One region of the Neobacillus sp. Soil_C_43 genome, then DNA from elsewhere that is predicted to be linked to it. Evidence: predicted binding sites of a transcription regulator. Region 1 holds the regulator's gene; each other region holds the start of a gene.

Region 1 (4,161 bases):
TTTTTATGTTAATCTCCAGCACTTTTTCGTGATTTTGAAACACTACTGGGTCGCATAACTGCTGTTCGCACTCCTGAATTTGTTCCTCAAGCTCTTCAATCCGTCCCTCAATTTCTTCTAGCTTCCTTTTGCGCTGGCGCTCCAGTTTTTTGCTTTCTTTATCCTGTTGATATGAGTTTTTCTCGAGAGCTTCAACCTGTGCAGCCTTTTTAGTGGATGCTGCTAGTGCTAATGCAGCCAATTCTTCCTGTTCGAGCTTCTTTTCAAGATAATAATCATAATCCCCAAGATACTCCATGCTGCCATGTCGGATTAATTCCAATACCTTAGTGGCAATCCGGTTAATAAAATACCGGTCATGAGATACAAACAAAATGGTGCCAGGATAATCAATCAATGCATTCTCAAGGACTTCCTTACTATCAAGGTCCAGGTGGTTCGTAGGCTCGTCAAGAATGAGAACATTGGCCTTTTCTAGCATCAGCTTGGCAAGTGCTAACCGAGCTTTCTCCCCGCCGCTAAGGGTGGAGACTATTTTTAACACATCATCACCAGAGAATAAGAAGTTTCCAAGAACGGTTCGGATTTCTTTTTCATTTTTCAGCGGATAATCGTCCCAAAGCTCATTTAATACACGCTTATTAGAGGTCAATTCCGCCTGTTCCTGGTCGTAATAACCAATGGAAAGGTTTGTTCCATAATGGATGGTTCCGGCAAGGGCAGGGAGCTTCTTAATAATCGTTTTTAGAAGCGTAGACTTACCAATTCCATTTGGACCCACAAGAGCAATGCTTTCTCCTTTAAAGGCCCGGAACGAGATCGCCTCAGATACCTTCTCTCCATCATAGCCTACCGCAAGAGAATCGACAGTTAATACATCATTCCCGGTTTGTCTTTCAATTTCAAAAGAGAAAGTGGCAGACTTTTCATCACCAAGAGGTCGGTCCATTAAGTCCATTTTCTCAAGCTTTTTCCGACGGCTTTGCGCTTGTTTAGTGGTGGACGCTCTCGCTAGATTCCGTTGGATAAAATCCTGCAAATTAGCGACCTCTTGCTGTTGTTTTTCATAAAGCTTCAAATTGCGCTCATAATTGGCCGCTTTTTGTTCAAGGTAAGAACTATAGTTACCCGGAAACCGTTGGATTTGCTTGCGGGATACTTCATAGACCTGATTCACGACTTTATCTAAGAAGTAGCGGTCATGAGAGACGATTAAGATCGCGCCATCGTACCCCTGCAAATATTGCTCCAGCCATGAAAGGGTATCAATATCCAGATGGTTGGTAGGCTCGTCCAATATTAAAATATCAGGTTTGGTTAGCAGTAATTTCCCCAAAGCAAGGCGGGTTTTTTGACCACCGCTTAAACTAGCAATCATGAGAGAATGAGCCTGGAAGTTTAAACCGTGCAGAACCGAACGAATGTCAGCTTCAAACTGGTATCCGCCCTGCTCCTTGAATTTAACCTGGAGGGTATCATATTCTTTTAGCACCCGTTCGTACTTGCCTGGGTCTTCAAACACAGAAGGATCCGCCATTTGTTTTTCCAGTTTGCGGAGCGATTTTTCCATGATTTGAAGTGGTTCAAATACGGTTAACATTTCGTCCCAAATGGTCAATTTGGATTCTAATCCTGTGTTCTGAGCTAGATACCCGATGGTTACTTCTTTTGGTTTGATGATTTCGCCGCCATCATGAGACAAATGTCCGGCAATAATCTTTAATAAGGTCGATTTTCCGGCACCATTACGGCCAACAAGGGCCACACGGTCTCTCGTTTGTAATTCTAGCTTTATATTCGATAAAATAAGGTCAGCACCATAATATTTTTGTAATTGATTCACTTGCAATAAAATCATTTTATTCACCTCTATTACTTAGGACTAGTGTACCGTATAAGCGGAATGACAGCAATAACTCGGACTCTTCTAGGAGCTGTTCTTATAAAAAATCTAGTGATTCGTTCAAAGTTTCACACACATAAAAGGAAAAATAGTGTATTATTTTTTGGTAGGAGGATTTTTTATATGGCCGAATTTACGCATTTTAATGAAGAAGGTAGAGCAAAGATGGTAGATGTCAGCGACAAGCCTGAGACAGCACGTACTGCTCTTGCTCATTCTAGCATAACTGTAAGTAAAGAAATTTTTGACAAAATAACCAATCATGAGATGAAAAAGGGCGATGTATTAGCTGTTGCCCAAGTTGCAGCCGTAATGGCGGCTAAAAAAACATGGGATATTATTCCTATGTGTCATCCCATTCCACTGACTGGTGTGAATATTTCTTTTGCATGGGAAGAGGATCAAACAGGGAACTTTCAATTACATATTGAGGCAGCGGTGAAAACAAAGGGGAATACAGGTGTGGAAATGGAAGCGCTCACAGCTGCATCTGCTTGTGCTTTAACCGTTTATGATATGTGTAAGGCAGTTGATAAAGGGATGGTTATTGGACCAACCTATTTAGTGGAAAAAACAGGCGGTAAAAACGGTGATTTTAGAAGAAATGAACAGGTTAAATAAGAGTTAAAAAACCATTCATGGGGTGTGGGAGAATATGAGTAACGAAACGATGAAAATACCACAGGCGACAGCGAAACGGCTGCCCCTCTATTATCGATTTTTAAAGAACCTGCATACTTCCGGCAAACAAAGAGTTTCATCTGCAGAGTTAAGTGAAGCGGTAAAGGTGGACTCGGCAACGATTCGCCGTGACTTTTCCTATTTTGGGGCATTAGGTAAGAAGGGGTATGGCTATAATGTTAATTATTTGTTAACCTTTTTCCGGAAAACGCTGGATCAGGATGAATTAACAAAAGTTGCGTTAATTGGGGTCGGTAATTTGGGGACTGCCTTTTTAAATTATAACTTTTTAAAAAATAACAACACGAAGATCGAGGTCGCGTTTGATGTCGATCCGGAAAAAATGGGGACAACGATTCGCGAAGTTCCAGTTCATCATATGGATGATTTGGAGAAGGTATTAGAAAATAGTGATATTCAGGTGGCTATTTTAACGGTGCCAGCTCCTGTTGCGCAAATGATAACGGACCGACTGGTAAAAGCGGAAGTTAAAGGGATTTTAAACTTTACGCCTGCTCGGTTAAATGTACCAGGGTCGATTCGGGTTCACCATATTGACCTGGCAGTGGAACTGCAATCATTGGTTTACTTTTTAAAGCACTATCCGACAGTGGATGTAGAGGAATAGAACAGTGTAAGGCCTTTTACGATGATTCAATCGTAGGAGGTTTTTTTTATTTACAAAAATATGTAAGTTACAACTTTACAAGCGTAACAGTGTTATGTTACATTGATAAACAGAAAGGGGTTTTTACCATGAGCGAGGAGTTAATCTCAAAAAAAGACCTATTAGAATTAGCGGGAATTTCCTATGGACAGTTATATAGATGGAAACGTAAGGACCTTATTCCAGAAGACTGGTTTATACGTAAATCAACATTTACGGGACAGGAGACCTTTTTTCCAAAAGAGAAGATTTTAGGAAGAATCAATAAAATCCAAACAATGAAAGAAAATTTATCACTAGATGAACTGGCAGACATGTTTTCACCGAATATTTCTGACTTGCAGTTAGGAAAAGATGAGTTAGTAAAACGTAACATTGTTTCATCTGCTGTCATGGGTTTTTACCTTGAGAATGAAAAAGGAAGCCATACATTTACGATTACTAGAATGCTTGAGGTATATGTGCTTGAGAAGCTGCTTCAATCTGGTGAGATTAATCAAGATGAAGGAAAGATGATGCTTCAGGTGCTAAAAGAGCATGCCACTTTAATCAAACAAAAAAGCTGTGAATTAGTGATAACAAGGAAGCTTGGGGTGTCATCGTGTCTCTTGCTCATTAACGCTGAAGCCATGCATATGGATTTGGGGACGAAAATGGTTGTGCAGCTCTCACTGATGTCGTGTATGGAAGAGATCAAAGCAAAATTATTATAAAGGAGAATATACATGGATATGAAGGAAAGAGGAGACTTAGTCATCAATGGTTTCGGTGCTTCCAATGGCGGAACGTTTCGCCAGGTCATTGTAAATGGATTCGGAACGGTTAACAGTGATGTTGATTGCGTGGAGTTTGAAAGTAATGGTTTCGGGACTGTGGATGGGAATGTGACAAGTGAACAGACGAAAATAAA
Region 2 (4,161 bases), on a different contig from region 1:
AGCAACGCTGTTAATAGAGTAAGAGCTGCTAAACCTCCGATTAGATAGGGTAGATAGGATAATTCAGGGAAATTTTCTTCACTGAAGTTGGCCATCCCGATGTAATGGTTTAAGCCGTTGACAATATCAATTTGTCCTTCGAGCTTGTTAGGATAGACGATGATATTCAAGCCTTCCGGATATTGCGGTGCGATAAACACCATTTTCCACCATGGGAAAAATAATGAGACGGCAATCAATATAGCGGAAACACCTAACAGTAAAGCAGATACCAATGATAATTTTTTACTACTACCAATCAAGTTAACCACTCCTAATATAGTGATAAATAGATAAAAGGATGTGGGTATCAATTGCTAAAATTGATACCCATCATTCACTTTTTACTTCTTAGGTTTGACTAGGAAGTAACCAGTCATTTCTTGGTGTAAGGCTGAGCAGAAGTTTGTGCAATAAAGCGGGTAAGTTCCTGCTTTGTTTGCAACAAATTCCATAGTGTTGGTCTGCCCTGGTTGTACTTCCATATTTAAGTTATAGCTGTTGATGGCAAATCCGTGTGTAATATCCTCATCGAAATCAATATTGGTTAAGTGGATGAAGACGTGGTCGCCTTCATTAACCTCGATGACATCTGGGCGTTTGGCTTTTGCATCAAAGACGAATTTTGAACGCATGGCGATCCCATACACATGGACTTCGTTTCCTTTACGAACAATTTTTGCTTCATCTTTTTTGTACACAGCGTCCTTATTCTTTGCATCCTTCGGATACACATTAATGGTTTTAATCTTATCTGCCTTAATCATTTGAGCATAGTGTGGTTCAGGATTTACAGGTGCTGATTGAATCACCTTCATCTTGCCGCTGATGTCGATTAACTGCATAGATTCAGGGTGTGAAGGTCCGACAGATAAATAGCTGTCTTTCGCAATTTTATTGAGAGCAACGAGCCATTTTCCGTCCGGTGCCACTGTGTCACCTTCTGCTGCAACAGAGTGTCCTGGAGAATACTGAACAGGTACACGGTCTAGTGTTTTACCAGTGTTAGGGTCCCATTTAACGATTTCAGAAGATATGAACATGGTTGTATAGGCCATGCCTTTGTCATCAAATTGAGTATGAAGTGGTCCAAGTGCGTTTTCTGGATTTACTTCTCGTTCCATGACGGATTTGTAATTAAGGATTGGAATCCCATTTCTTTCACCAGAGAAGTCTTTGTTTTCTACTGCTTTAAAAGCTTTTTCAAACGAGAATACGGTCATTGTTGGTGCTAACTTCCCTGAAGCGATGAAGCGTTTCCCATCTGGTGTAACGTCCACACCATGTGGAGATTTGGCAACCGGAATTAAGTAAATACCACCCTTTTGTTTCTCAGGGAAGATCATCTTTTGTCCGCCAACATCCGTGTACTTGCCGTCCTTGACCATTTTCTCAAGCTCTTTCCAGTTAAAAAGAACGATAAAATCACGGTCCGCTTGTGAGGCATTAATTTCAAGATTTGTTGTTGACTCTTCTGTATTGTAAGTCGTCATAACAGCCCAATCAGCGGAGCTCTTTTTACCAGCATCAGAAAGGTCATAGGACCATGGCGGCAGGGCAACCTGATAGGCAATATTTAGCTTTTCTTTGTTTTGGTCAAAGGTGACGGCAGACATCACGCCGCGGTACTTTGTGCTGTAGTCATCAAGTGATTCGTAGGCGGAACCAAGCGGTACGGCGAAACGAGTTGGCAGGAACATGTACTCTGTGTTTTCAGTAACGAAGGCCGCACAGTGTGGTCCGCTCGTATTTGGCACTTTAATAATGTCCTTTACGGTAAAGGTTTTTAAGTCCATTGCGGCCGCACGGCTATTACCGACGTCTGTCGCAAACATGTATTTACCATCGTAGTCACCCTTTGTTTCAGAGAACGCTGGATGGTGAAGGTCACCCCAAGTGTAGTCACCCATTAATTTTTTTGAATGCTCATCAAAGCCATAGCCGGTTGCAGAATCTGGCGAGAAAACCGGAATGGTTCTGATATGACGCATGGATGGAACCCCGTAAATGAACATTTGTCCAGAGTGACCTCCAGATGCAAATAAGTAATAATCATCCTTTTTACCGAATGGAACATATACCTTTTCTGCGTCGCTCTTGTTGGTTGAAGAAGCTTCCGTATTCGTTTTTGCTGAAAAATCAGCAAATGAAATCGTAGCTGCTACAAACCCTGCGAGCAGTCCCGATGCAATCGGAATCCATTTTTTCATATCCTTTGACACCACCTTTTCCAATTATTTTGCTTCAGATGCTTGTTTCAGAAGGTCTAATACTTGCTTCCGTTCATCATCTGTTAGTGGACTTTTGCCAATGACTCCTGACATAACAGCTGATGTTGGTTGTTTCAGGAATTCTTCAATTGGCTTGCCATGCTTACCTTCAACGTTAACAAATGCCTGTGAAAGGTCTGGTCCTACTGCACCACCTTTTAAATTAAGAGCTTCAACACTGTGGCAGCCTAGGCATCCTTTTTTATTAAGGATATTGTCTTCGCTAACAGCACTGCTTGTTTCTTTAGCAGCGGTACTTTCTTCTTTGGTTTCGGTTGTGGCCTTTGTTTCTGTTTGGGCTGTTTGTGATGGCTGTTCAGAAGTGCCCATAATGACGCCGAAAACTAGGTAGCCAAGACCAAAGCCAAGTACTGCGCTTATGACGAAGCTTAAAATTGCCTTATTCATTCTGTCCCCTCCTTTTTATCAAATGAACACCTTCATCCTAAAGGGATTGCAACCGGAAAATTGTGATGTACAGCACAGTTTTATTTTTGTTTATGAACGTTTTGTGAATGGGATAGTAAAGTCCTGTTTTGTTGCGGTTTTAAAAAAATGAACGTTTTGTGAATCTCGTCACTACATCTTCGTTGGAACTTACTTACAATGAATGGTAGAAATGAGTGAATGAAGAGGTGGTGGGGAAAGTGAGTGAGTCGGAGTGTTTAAAGGATCTACATTTATCGGTTTATCAAGAGGGGAAGCATGTCGATCTACTGCGGAAAATTGTCATCTTTAAGGATTTATCGCCTAAATCTCTGCAAGTCATTGAAAAACGGATTCAGACTTTTACCTTTAAAAAAGGGACCAGGATTATTTCAGAGGATGAGATTGCGAGAGGGGTTTATTTTGTCCGTTTGGGCGCGGTGAAGCTGACAAAGCAGGACGAGAACGGCAATGAGATCATTGTTTGCGTGAAGCAAAAAGGGGATGTGTTTGCTGAGGCGGGTTTGTTTACGCAAAAAACGGCTAAGTATCCGGCAACAGCCACGATGCTGCAGGACGGAGAGATTCTGTTCTTGGATAAACTGGAATTAGAGAGGGATTTATATAATGAACCTGAGCTTGCAATGCAAATGATTCGCTATATGAGTGATAGTTTAAGGGAGATGACGTCTCAGTTACGAGATGTTGCTTTGTTGGATGTGTATGCAAAAACGGTGAAGACTCTTGAACGGCTTGGGGAGAAGTTTAACACAGATAGAGGAAGATGGGATATTGAAATTCCTTTGACTGTTCAGGAGTTTGCGACGGTGGTGGGAACAACTCGGGAAAGCGTCAGCCGCGTGTTTTCGAAGTTGAAGAAAGAGGGATTAATTGACTTAAAGTCTAGAAAAATTGTTATTTTGGATTGGTGCGGTCTTTGTACGCTGCTGCATCGAGAGTATTAGAATAGGCATTGTTGTAGAAGTGAGATTGTGTAGAGGTGGTTTACGTTACCGAACAGGGTAAGAAAAAGGGTAACGTAGAACGCCACTACGAGACCGTTTGCCATTTTTTCGAGAGGCAACGGTCGCATAGAACGCCACTACGAGACCTTTTACCATTTTTTCGAGAGGCAACGGTCGCATAGAACGCCACTACGAGACCGTTTGCCATTTTTTCGAGAGGCAACGGTCGCATAGAACGCCACTACGAGACCGTTTGCTATTTTTTCCAGTGACAACGGTCGCATAGAACGCCACTACGAGACCGTTTGCTTTTTCCCTGTGGCAACAGTGAAGACGTAGAAACAGTCTACGTGACCGAACAGGCCAAGAAAAAGGGAAAAGGGTAACGTAGAAACAGTCTACGTTACCCAAAAAGTCAAAGGAAAGAGAAACAAGTAACAAAACACAATGAAAAAAGCCCT
Region 3 (4,161 bases), on a different contig from region 1:
GAGAAAAAGTAAAATTTTATCTAGTCGAATGGAAGCAGTTGATGCAGTCCTGGACATAGTAAACCAATTAGACCGGAAACCGCAGGTGCTTATTAACGCCAGTGCGATTGGTATATACGGAACATCAGAAACAAAAGTTTTTACTGAAAATAACGAAAAACTAGGCACGGATTTTTTAGCAGAAACAGTCGTAAACTGGGAACAAGAAGCGAGCAAGGCGGTTTCATTAGGAATTAGAACGGTCTTATGCAGATTTGGTATCATTCTTGAAAAGGATGCTGGAGCTCTTCCTAAGATGCTGATGCCTTATAAGTGGTTTATAGGAGGCAATATTGGAAGTGGCAAACAGTGGATGTCATGGATTCACCTTGAGGATGTAGTAAAAGGTATTATTTTTGCAATGGAAAATAAACAAATTCAAGGCCCTGTAAATTTCACTGCTCCAAATCCTGTGATGATGAGCGATTTGGGCAAGACACTTGCTCAAGTATTGCATCGACCGCACTGGCTTCCTGTTCCTAGTTTCGCCCTTCGTTTGCTCCTTGGTGAAATGAGCACCTTAGTGGTAGATGGGCAAAAGGTTTTACCGAATAAACTTTTAGATCATGGATTCCAATTCCAGTACCCTACTTTAGAAAAAGCATTAAAAAATATATTTTCCTAAAAAAAGTATCATTCCTTTCTTAAAAGGTAAAAATGGAAATAAGTACATATTTAGTGCTTCATTTTTACCACTTAGCTTGATGACAATTAACAAACAAAAAATGTTGAAAGGAATGAGCAAAATGGCGGGAAAAAAGAAAAAAGATTTGGGTAGAGGTAAATATACCTTAACAAGTACACAAGAGGTTTTATACCAGCGTGATTTTAAGATGGCTGACCGTGCTGCCGGCTATCATGACAGCAAAACTAAGCTGTAAGTGACGGAATTCCATACGTATACAAAAAATTAATTTAAAGTTTTTCCATTAATGAGCCCCTTTCAAATTGTAAAAGCTATTAGGGAGTGAGAGATATCTTTCTCCCTCTAGCTGAAATTGAAAGGGGTTTTAGTAATGGGTCGAATGCATAATGGAGGTTCTCACAAAAATAATAAAGCATCACTTCCACAAACACCGAAAAATATGAAAACAGATGGAAATGATGTAGAATACTCACAAGAATTTGCTGATCATGCAGATCTTGAAGCACAAGCCCGTGCTAATGCCGCTAACCAGCGTGTGAAGAATAAGAAAAGATAAGAATAAAAAAAGAGAAGCAGGCTTTGCCCTGCTTCTTAAAGTATATAAAAGGGGGGAAATAAATGGTATATCAGCGAGCTCTAATGAGAGGCTTCAGCGTGCTGAGCTGTTAGAACTCGTTATACTGTTAATTAGTGTTCACATTTTTTACAGGTGTCTTTTGGAAATAGCCTTTGATAAACGGAACTGTGTATCGGTCAAGACCGAAGAGGTAAGCTCCAGTTCCTACGAATAGAAGGATCATTGCTGCTGTATAAAGAATTGGGTTCGTGCTTGTTGTGCCTGCCAGCATGAAGTTTAAGTTCATAAATGCACCGGCGATTAATGCTGGAAGAGTGGCTAATCCAACAACTAATCCTAAACCAACAAGTAATTCTCCCCAAGGAATTAATACGTTAAAGATTTGAACATTTGGAATAGCAAATTGTTGTAAGAAATCTGCGTACCATGCTTGCACTGCTGGATGATCACCCGTTGCATTTGCGAGTGCACCTTTTAAAAATCCGCCAGCATCAAATTCACCGGTTAATTTATGATATCCTGCTTCAATCCATTGTAATCCAAGCCAAACTCTTAGAACTGTCCAAACAACGGCTGCTTGAGGGGTTTTATACCATCTCATCACAATCATCTCCAATTATTTTATTTGTGAACACTTTCACAATAAAGTGTAATGATAAGTTCTTTCCCCTTTCGATGAGGGGTGTTCAGCTAGCTGTGTCGTATAGGGAAGTTAGTTTGTGTTTCTTTGTTTGTGAATTGTTTCACTATCTTCTCTACACTTATAATATACTCTCCTGTACTTTAAATGACAACGGCTTTCACAGTTTCTTAACATATTAATGTTAGAAAGTTGAATAATATGTGAACTTAATAAGTTGTTAATATTAGATACTTGTGGATAATTATTCTGATTTTTGTGGATATTGTGAATAAGTCTGTGGAATACCTTTAAAACAGGACTTTTGATGTGGATAATGCGGTGGATAAACACGGAATATCCGTGACTATTGAATTAAATTTCTACATCTTGTTCAAATAAAAAAAGTAGATTTAGAAGTTTGCTACTTCTACTTTTTCCTTCTTCTCCCTGATAAAAGTAGATCTAGAACCTCGCTACTTTTACTTTTTTCTTCTTTTCTCTGAAAAAAGTAGATCTAGAGCCTTGCTACTTCTACTGTTTCCTTCTTTTCTCTATAAAAAGTAGATCTAGAGCCCCTTGTTACTTCTACTTTTTCCTTCTTTTCTCTATAAAAAGTAGATCTAGAGCCTTGCTACTTCTACTTTTCCCTTCTTCTCTCTATAAAAAGTAGATCTAGAGCCTTGCTACTTCTACTTTTTCCTTCTTCTCTCTGAAAAAAGTAGATCTAGAACCTCGCTACTTTTACTTTTTTCTTCTTTTCTCTGAAAAAAGTAGATCTAGAGCCTTGCTACTTCTACTTTTTCCTTCTTCTCTCTGAAAAAAGTAGATCTAGAGCCTGGCTTTCTTAAAATAAAAAAAAGAGCCATATAGCTCTTTCATTATTTGTAGACTCTTATAAAGCCTTAAGCGTTTTTATTTGTTTCACTCTCTCATATTCTCCTATAATCGGATAATAGATAAGATTATTTTGTTTGGCCAAAAGGCCAATTTCTCTATCTGTCGCTTTGATTACAAACGTTTCCTCCGCCACTTCTTCAATCCAAGTAATGGAAGGAGTCACCTGTTTATGCATCACTCCATGCACCAGCCACGTTTCCTTCTTGTCACTCTTACTAAACCCCGTTACCGCTACTTGAGAACACGTATTATTCTGTTTAACTGGGGAATTTTGACACACATAGACTAAATCCTCAATGACAGCACTCGCCGTAGGAAACATTCCAGCTCCCGGCCCCTGAAGCGTAATTTCACCTACAATATCCGATTGGACATTTACTGCGTTCTGAACGCCTTCTACATGATAAAATGGATGCTCTTTTCCCACAAGAGCTGGTTTGACCGTTGCTTTTATTTGACCGTCCAGCCTTGTGATACTCGCAATATGTTTGAACCGTAGTTCTGCCCTATCGACAGCATCAATCAATTCACTTGTGATTGACGTGATCCCCTCACGTTCAACCTCCTGCCAATTAGGTTCTTCTCCAAATGCAAGTCTGCTTAAAATCATGGTTTTATAAAAGGCATCAAAGCCCTCCACATCATTTGTTGGGTCAGCTTCAGCATAGCCATTCTCTTGGGCTAATATTAACGCCTGTGCAAATGACTGCTTTTTCTCCCTCATTTCGGTAAGAATAAAATTGGAGGTTCCATTTAGAATTCCTCTGACCTGCTTGACACGATTAATATTTAAAAGCTGTCTAAGTGTTTGAATAACGGGAATTCCACCTGCTACGGTTGCTTCAAATCCAACAGAAACCTTTTTCTCTGCTGCAAGATCAAGAAGTTCTTTCCCGTGATGGGCAAACATTTCCTTATTTGCTGTAATGATGTGGCAGCCCCGCTGTATGGCTGATTTTAAAAATGTAAATGTCGGCTCTTTATCGACAATAGCCTCCACAACAACATCAAGCTGTTCGAGATTTAAGATATCCGCAAATTCTGTTGTTACTAATACATTTTCACTAATATTTCTTTTCTTTTGCGTGTTTCTGATGAGAACAGCGGCAACTTCAACCTTTTTGCCCAATGTAGCTGTAAGCTCCTCACTGTGTGATTGTATTGTTCGATAAACTCCTTCACCAACTGTTCCAAATCCAAGGATTGCTACTTTGATTGCAGACACATACATCCATCCCTTCACTACACGATTTTTGACACGAAGCTGTTTATTTTTCAAAAAGAAAAACCCTCTTCAATAAGAAGAGGGTTGGATTCCTCCTCTTATCTATCAGGTTAAAAATAACCTGCAGGAATTAGCACCTTTTCAAGGAATACCTT
Region 4 (4,161 bases), on a different contig from region 1:
ATCATTAACAAGCTTTCATCCAAATCTAAGGATAATTTAAATCCACCTCTTTGCTCTAAGGAAGAAAAACCATGTAAAATACTGCGCAATCCTCTTACAGCATGCAAAGCCCGATCTTCCTCTAAACGATAGGCACTTAATACCCTTACTGAAAGCTCCACTATTTTTGCTCCTGCTTGCTGCACCTCCACATCTTCTGGATCAGGTGCGAGTAGGGTTGCCTCATACAAGCCAGGATGTATCCTCGCATAATTTACATATGCCTGGCTCATGGCTAGTACCGCTTCGGTGCCTGACACCCCAATAGCCGCATCAGCCATTTCCGCATACAGCCGGTCAATGCCATAAATGGCTAATTGCTTCCTAAGGCCAGGTAGGCCATCGAAGTGATTATATAAGGAAGGAGGGCGGATATTTAGCTTTTTAGCCAGGTTTGCAAGTGTAACCTCTTGCAAACCCTTTTGATCCGCCAGTTCTCCTGCTGTTTCTAGTATCGTTGTTAAGTCAAGTGCTACTTTTGGTCTTGGTGACATTGTATCTGCTCTCCTATCCGATCTTCTGCTCTAAATGTTGAATGGCCCGTTCCATGATTGGTACAGGATTTTCTACCATTTCTCCGTGCCCAACTGCAAGAAGAGTTGGTTCGTAACTCACTAATTTCTTTGCACTGGCTAGTGCCGTCCGCTTACTCCATGTACCAAAGGCAGGGAATGGGAACAATGGTTTTATATCTCCTGCCACTGCCACTCCACCTCTTGTTTGGAAAGCATCCCCTGCAATTACTGCCTTAGTCCGTAAGTCTAAAAAAGATAAAGATCCCGGTGTATGGCCTGGGGTTTCGATTGCTGTAAGTGACCCAATCAGGTCCCCTTCCTTCAATAATACATTTGCTCTTGTCTTCAACTTCTTTGGAACTCCACCTTTTATCGGTGTGGCTTCTTCGTGTGAATCAAGCGTGCGGTCGCCATTCATTAATCGATGATCCCTTATGGAGATATAAACCGGTACCTCGGGGAGCCTTTCTTTGATTGCATCCAATGCTCCGACATGGTCCTCATGTGCATGCGTCAATATAATCTTTGTAATGGGTTTCCCGATTTTCTCAGCAGCCTGAAGAATCCCCTTTGCGCAAAATCCAAGTGCTGCATCAATCAACGTTAATCCTTCCTCTTCCTCCACTAAATAGCAATTAACAGGAAAAAAATTGGCCATAAACGTGACTTGATACAGGTACCCATTTTTAATAATCCTCATTTCGTCATCCCCTTTTAACTAATATCGTTAGTTTTATTTTAACTAATAACATTAGTTTTATCAATAGGTTTTTCATTTTTTTGGAAAAAATATTTCATCTATAAAGTTGTTAAAAAAGTGTTCAAAACTTCATTACAAATATGTGAAAGACTGAACAAATTACCCTTAATTCGAAACAAACATGATATATTAACAATGTACTTAATATATAAAACTTATTAACAAGGAGTGTTTCACATGGTAGTAAATTGGTTAAGAGAAAACAAAGTTGCTGCAGGAATTTTGACAGTTCTTCGCTTATATATCGGTTATTCTTGGATAACAGCCGGTTTCCACAAGTTAGCAGACGGTTTTGATGCTTCTGGTTATTTAAAGGGAGCGATTGCTAATCCGGTAAAAGGACCAGATGGCACTTTGGTTTATGGTTGGTATGTGGACTTCTTAAAACATTTTGCTCTTCCAAACGTTGATATCTTTAATACAATTGTTCCACTTGGTGAATTTTTAATAGGTCTTGGACTTCTTCTTGGATGCTTAACAACAGCTGCTATGTTCTTTGGTCTTGTGATGAATTTCTCTTTCTTCTTAGCTGGAACTGTATCTCATATTCCAACAGACCTTTTCATTGGAGCGATCATCTTATTCTCTGGTTACAATGCAGGTCGCATCGGTCTTGACCGCTGGGTAATTCCATTTATCCGCAGAACTGTTTTTAAAGGTAATAAAACTGTTAAAGCAACGGTTTAACAAATTATATTTCTAAATACCCAAAAGGACACTATGAACGAAAGTGTCCTTTTTGTGTATGTCCATTTAGGCTTTGTTAAAATTGCCTGTAGATTTCCGCTCCAGGCACTTCGCTTTCCGTGGGTGTTTCGGCGAGCCTCCTCGGCGCTTGCGCCTGCGGGGTCTCCCCTGAACCATACTCCCACAGGAGTCTTCGTGCCTTCCGCTCCAATCAACAGGGTGTAAAAATCTACACTCTTCTTTTACACAGTCTTCATTTAAAAATCTATCACTAATTTTCCTGATTTAGCCCTCGATATACAGGTCAATATCACATTTTGGGCACTCTTTTGTTCTTCACTTAAAAAAGAATCATAATGATCGACTATACCATCAACAACTTTCAACTCGCAGGTTCCGCAGCGTCCCACCCGACAAGAAAAGGGTGCTTGAATTCCTGCTTCTAGCAAGGCATCTAAAAATGTCTGGTCTTTTTCAACATGAATCACTTCTCCACGAGTGAGTTGGGCTTGAAAGGATGCGGCTTTCTTAGGAAGGGTTGGTGCAAATCGTTCAAGGTGGATGCTCGACCTCGGATAACCAAATCGAACCGCTGCTTCTGTTAGGTCTGTCATAAATGAATCCGGCCCACAGAAATAGACATGTGTTCCAATTCGATGCTCCAAAAGTGTGGTTTCCCGCAGTCGCTTCGTCTCATTTCCTTTTGAAAAATAAAAATGAGATTGATGTGGGAAATTTGCCTGTAAAAAATCATAGAAGGCGCAAAGCTCTTTTGATTTTGCTGCATAGTGCAGTTCAAACGAAGACCCTTTATCTTTTAGCTCCAGCATCATAGAGATAAAGGGGGTTACACCAATTCCTGCTGCATAAAACACATGATGCTTCGCCTTAAAGCTTAATGGAAAATGGTTTCTAGGATAACTGACCTTTACCGTATCCCCTACTTTTACTTCCTGATGCCAATAAAGTGAGCCTCCCGTGGAGGTTTCACTTAAGCGGATGGCAATCTGATAGCTGTCCATTGTATCTGGATGATTTGTTAACGAATAATTTCTTTCCTTTCCATCGATATATGTAGTTATATGTGAACCTGCACTAAAGGCAGGTAGCAGCGTCTCTTCCACTGGGGACAGTGTAAAGCGTTTCACCTGTGGGGTTTCTTGAATGATTGATTTTACATAGACAGGAATTGTTTTTTCTTTAAGCATAACAGCCCCTTCTTTCATAGTCTCGCGACATACCCAAGATAGGCATCGCGAAGTTGAGAGTAATGATCAGAAACCTCCAGTAATAACCCACAATAATCACAGTTTCGTTCAGGCTGGCCCTTTTCCAAAACAGAGATCCCATGACATCTGCAGCAAAAGACCTTAATCTGCTCTTTTCCATAGCCAATATACTGTGCATCCTCTTCCGAAAATCCCGCATCCTCTGCCAACTGTTTCAATTTTTTTAAAACATTCCACTCTGCTGCGGCATAGAGGAAGCTCCCCATTTTCTGCATGCTGAGCCATTCTGAAGAAAGGATGGGATTCCAATTATCTTTAACTATCTGAATCTCGTAGCTTAAATTTCCATCTTTAACAACATCTATCAATGGCTGTAACAGCTTTATACCCTCTTCATCCGCACAAAATAAATAGTGGCGCTTTCCAGGTACAAGTGTTATATTCTCGCTCATAAAGCTTCCCTACTTTCCACCTGTTCCCTTAAATACTCTAGGACCGCATCCCTGAATAGGGAGAGCCCTTTATACTCCACTATATAAGGAGGCAACTCCTGAAGGACCTGATAGAACTGATTTAGCCATTCAGGTTTAGCTGCTAATTTTTCCAAAGGAAGTAGGTGGGTATGGATGGTAAAAAGAATTCCTCCTGTTCGAGGCAATCGGAATAATTTCTGGACCTCCACACGGAGATGAACAAACTCCCCTGCATTTTCCTTTGTAACTTGTTTTCTCCCCTTTCCCCAAACATCGAAGGTTTCAAGGGAAGTATCTAGTCGGTTCCCAGCCATTAAGGACCAGTTTTTACGCCACCATGGATTCCCTGGTTCCAGCTTCAGTAGGAATTGAAGAATCCGTTCATCAAGTCCTTCGTCTTTAAAGCCCGGGATCGGCTGATGAATCTCTTTAAAGTTCATTCCCAAATCGAAGGCCAA

The links. The regulator Rex, encoded in region 1, represses fermentation and respiration genes when NADH is low (regulators of the CRP and FNR family bind a similar motif). The targets are predictions, from matches to a motif close to TTGTGAAATATTTCACAA.
Region 2: AC3A54_RS11605 (cytochrome C) is a predicted target of Rex. The motif match lies at 2,874-2,891, and genes of this name have one in related genera.
Region 3: AC3A54_RS15195 (DoxX family membrane protein) is a predicted target of Rex. The motif match lies at 1,994-2,011, and genes of this name have one in related genera.
Region 4: AC3A54_RS21890 (DoxX family membrane protein) is a predicted target of Rex. The motif match lies at 1,395-1,412, and genes of this name have one in related genera.

What each region holds. Positions count from the first base shown of each region.
Region 1 is NZ_JBDGJV010000034.1:12,470-16,630, reverse strand. It holds gene AC3A54_RS25295 (ABC-F family ATP-binding cassette domain-containing protein) at 1-1,858, opposite strand, end outside; gene moaC (cyclic pyranopterin monophosphate synthase MoaC) at 2,027-2,524, shown strand; gene AC3A54_RS25285 (redox-sensing transcriptional repressor Rex) at 2,559-3,212, shown strand; gene AC3A54_RS25280 (YhbD family protein) at 3,341-3,964, shown strand; gene AC3A54_RS25275 (polymer-forming cytoskeletal protein) at 3,977-4,161, shown strand, end outside.
Region 2 is NZ_JBDGJV010000007.1:100,690-104,850, forward strand. It holds gene AC3A54_RS11595 (hypothetical protein) at 1-302, opposite strand, end outside; gene nosZ (Sec-dependent nitrous-oxide reductase) at 384-2,249, opposite strand; gene AC3A54_RS11605 (cytochrome C) at 2,274-2,717, opposite strand; gene AC3A54_RS11610 (Crp/Fnr family transcriptional regulator) at 2,957-3,700, shown strand.
Region 3 is NZ_JBDGJV010000011.1:24,463-28,623, forward strand. It holds gene AC3A54_RS15180 (TIGR01777 family oxidoreductase) at 1-664, shown strand, start outside; gene AC3A54_RS15185 (YfhE family protein) at 786-920, shown strand; gene AC3A54_RS15190 (YfhD family protein) at 1,056-1,241, shown strand; gene AC3A54_RS15195 (DoxX family membrane protein) at 1,369-1,863, opposite strand; gene AC3A54_RS15200 (homoserine dehydrogenase) at 2,777-4,060, opposite strand; SAM riboswitch class I at 4,102-4,161, opposite strand, start outside.
Region 4 is NZ_JBDGJV010000021.1:39,823-43,983, forward strand. It holds gene AC3A54_RS21880 (TetR/AcrR family transcriptional regulator) at 1-533, opposite strand, end outside; gene AC3A54_RS21885 (MBL fold metallo-hydrolase) at 547-1,254, opposite strand; gene AC3A54_RS21890 (DoxX family membrane protein) at 1,492-2,001, shown strand; gene AC3A54_RS21895 (PDR/VanB family oxidoreductase) at 2,259-3,209, opposite strand; gene AC3A54_RS21900 (hypothetical protein) at 3,224-3,682, opposite strand; gene AC3A54_RS21905 (heme-dependent oxidative N-demethylase family protein) at 3,679-4,161, opposite strand, start outside.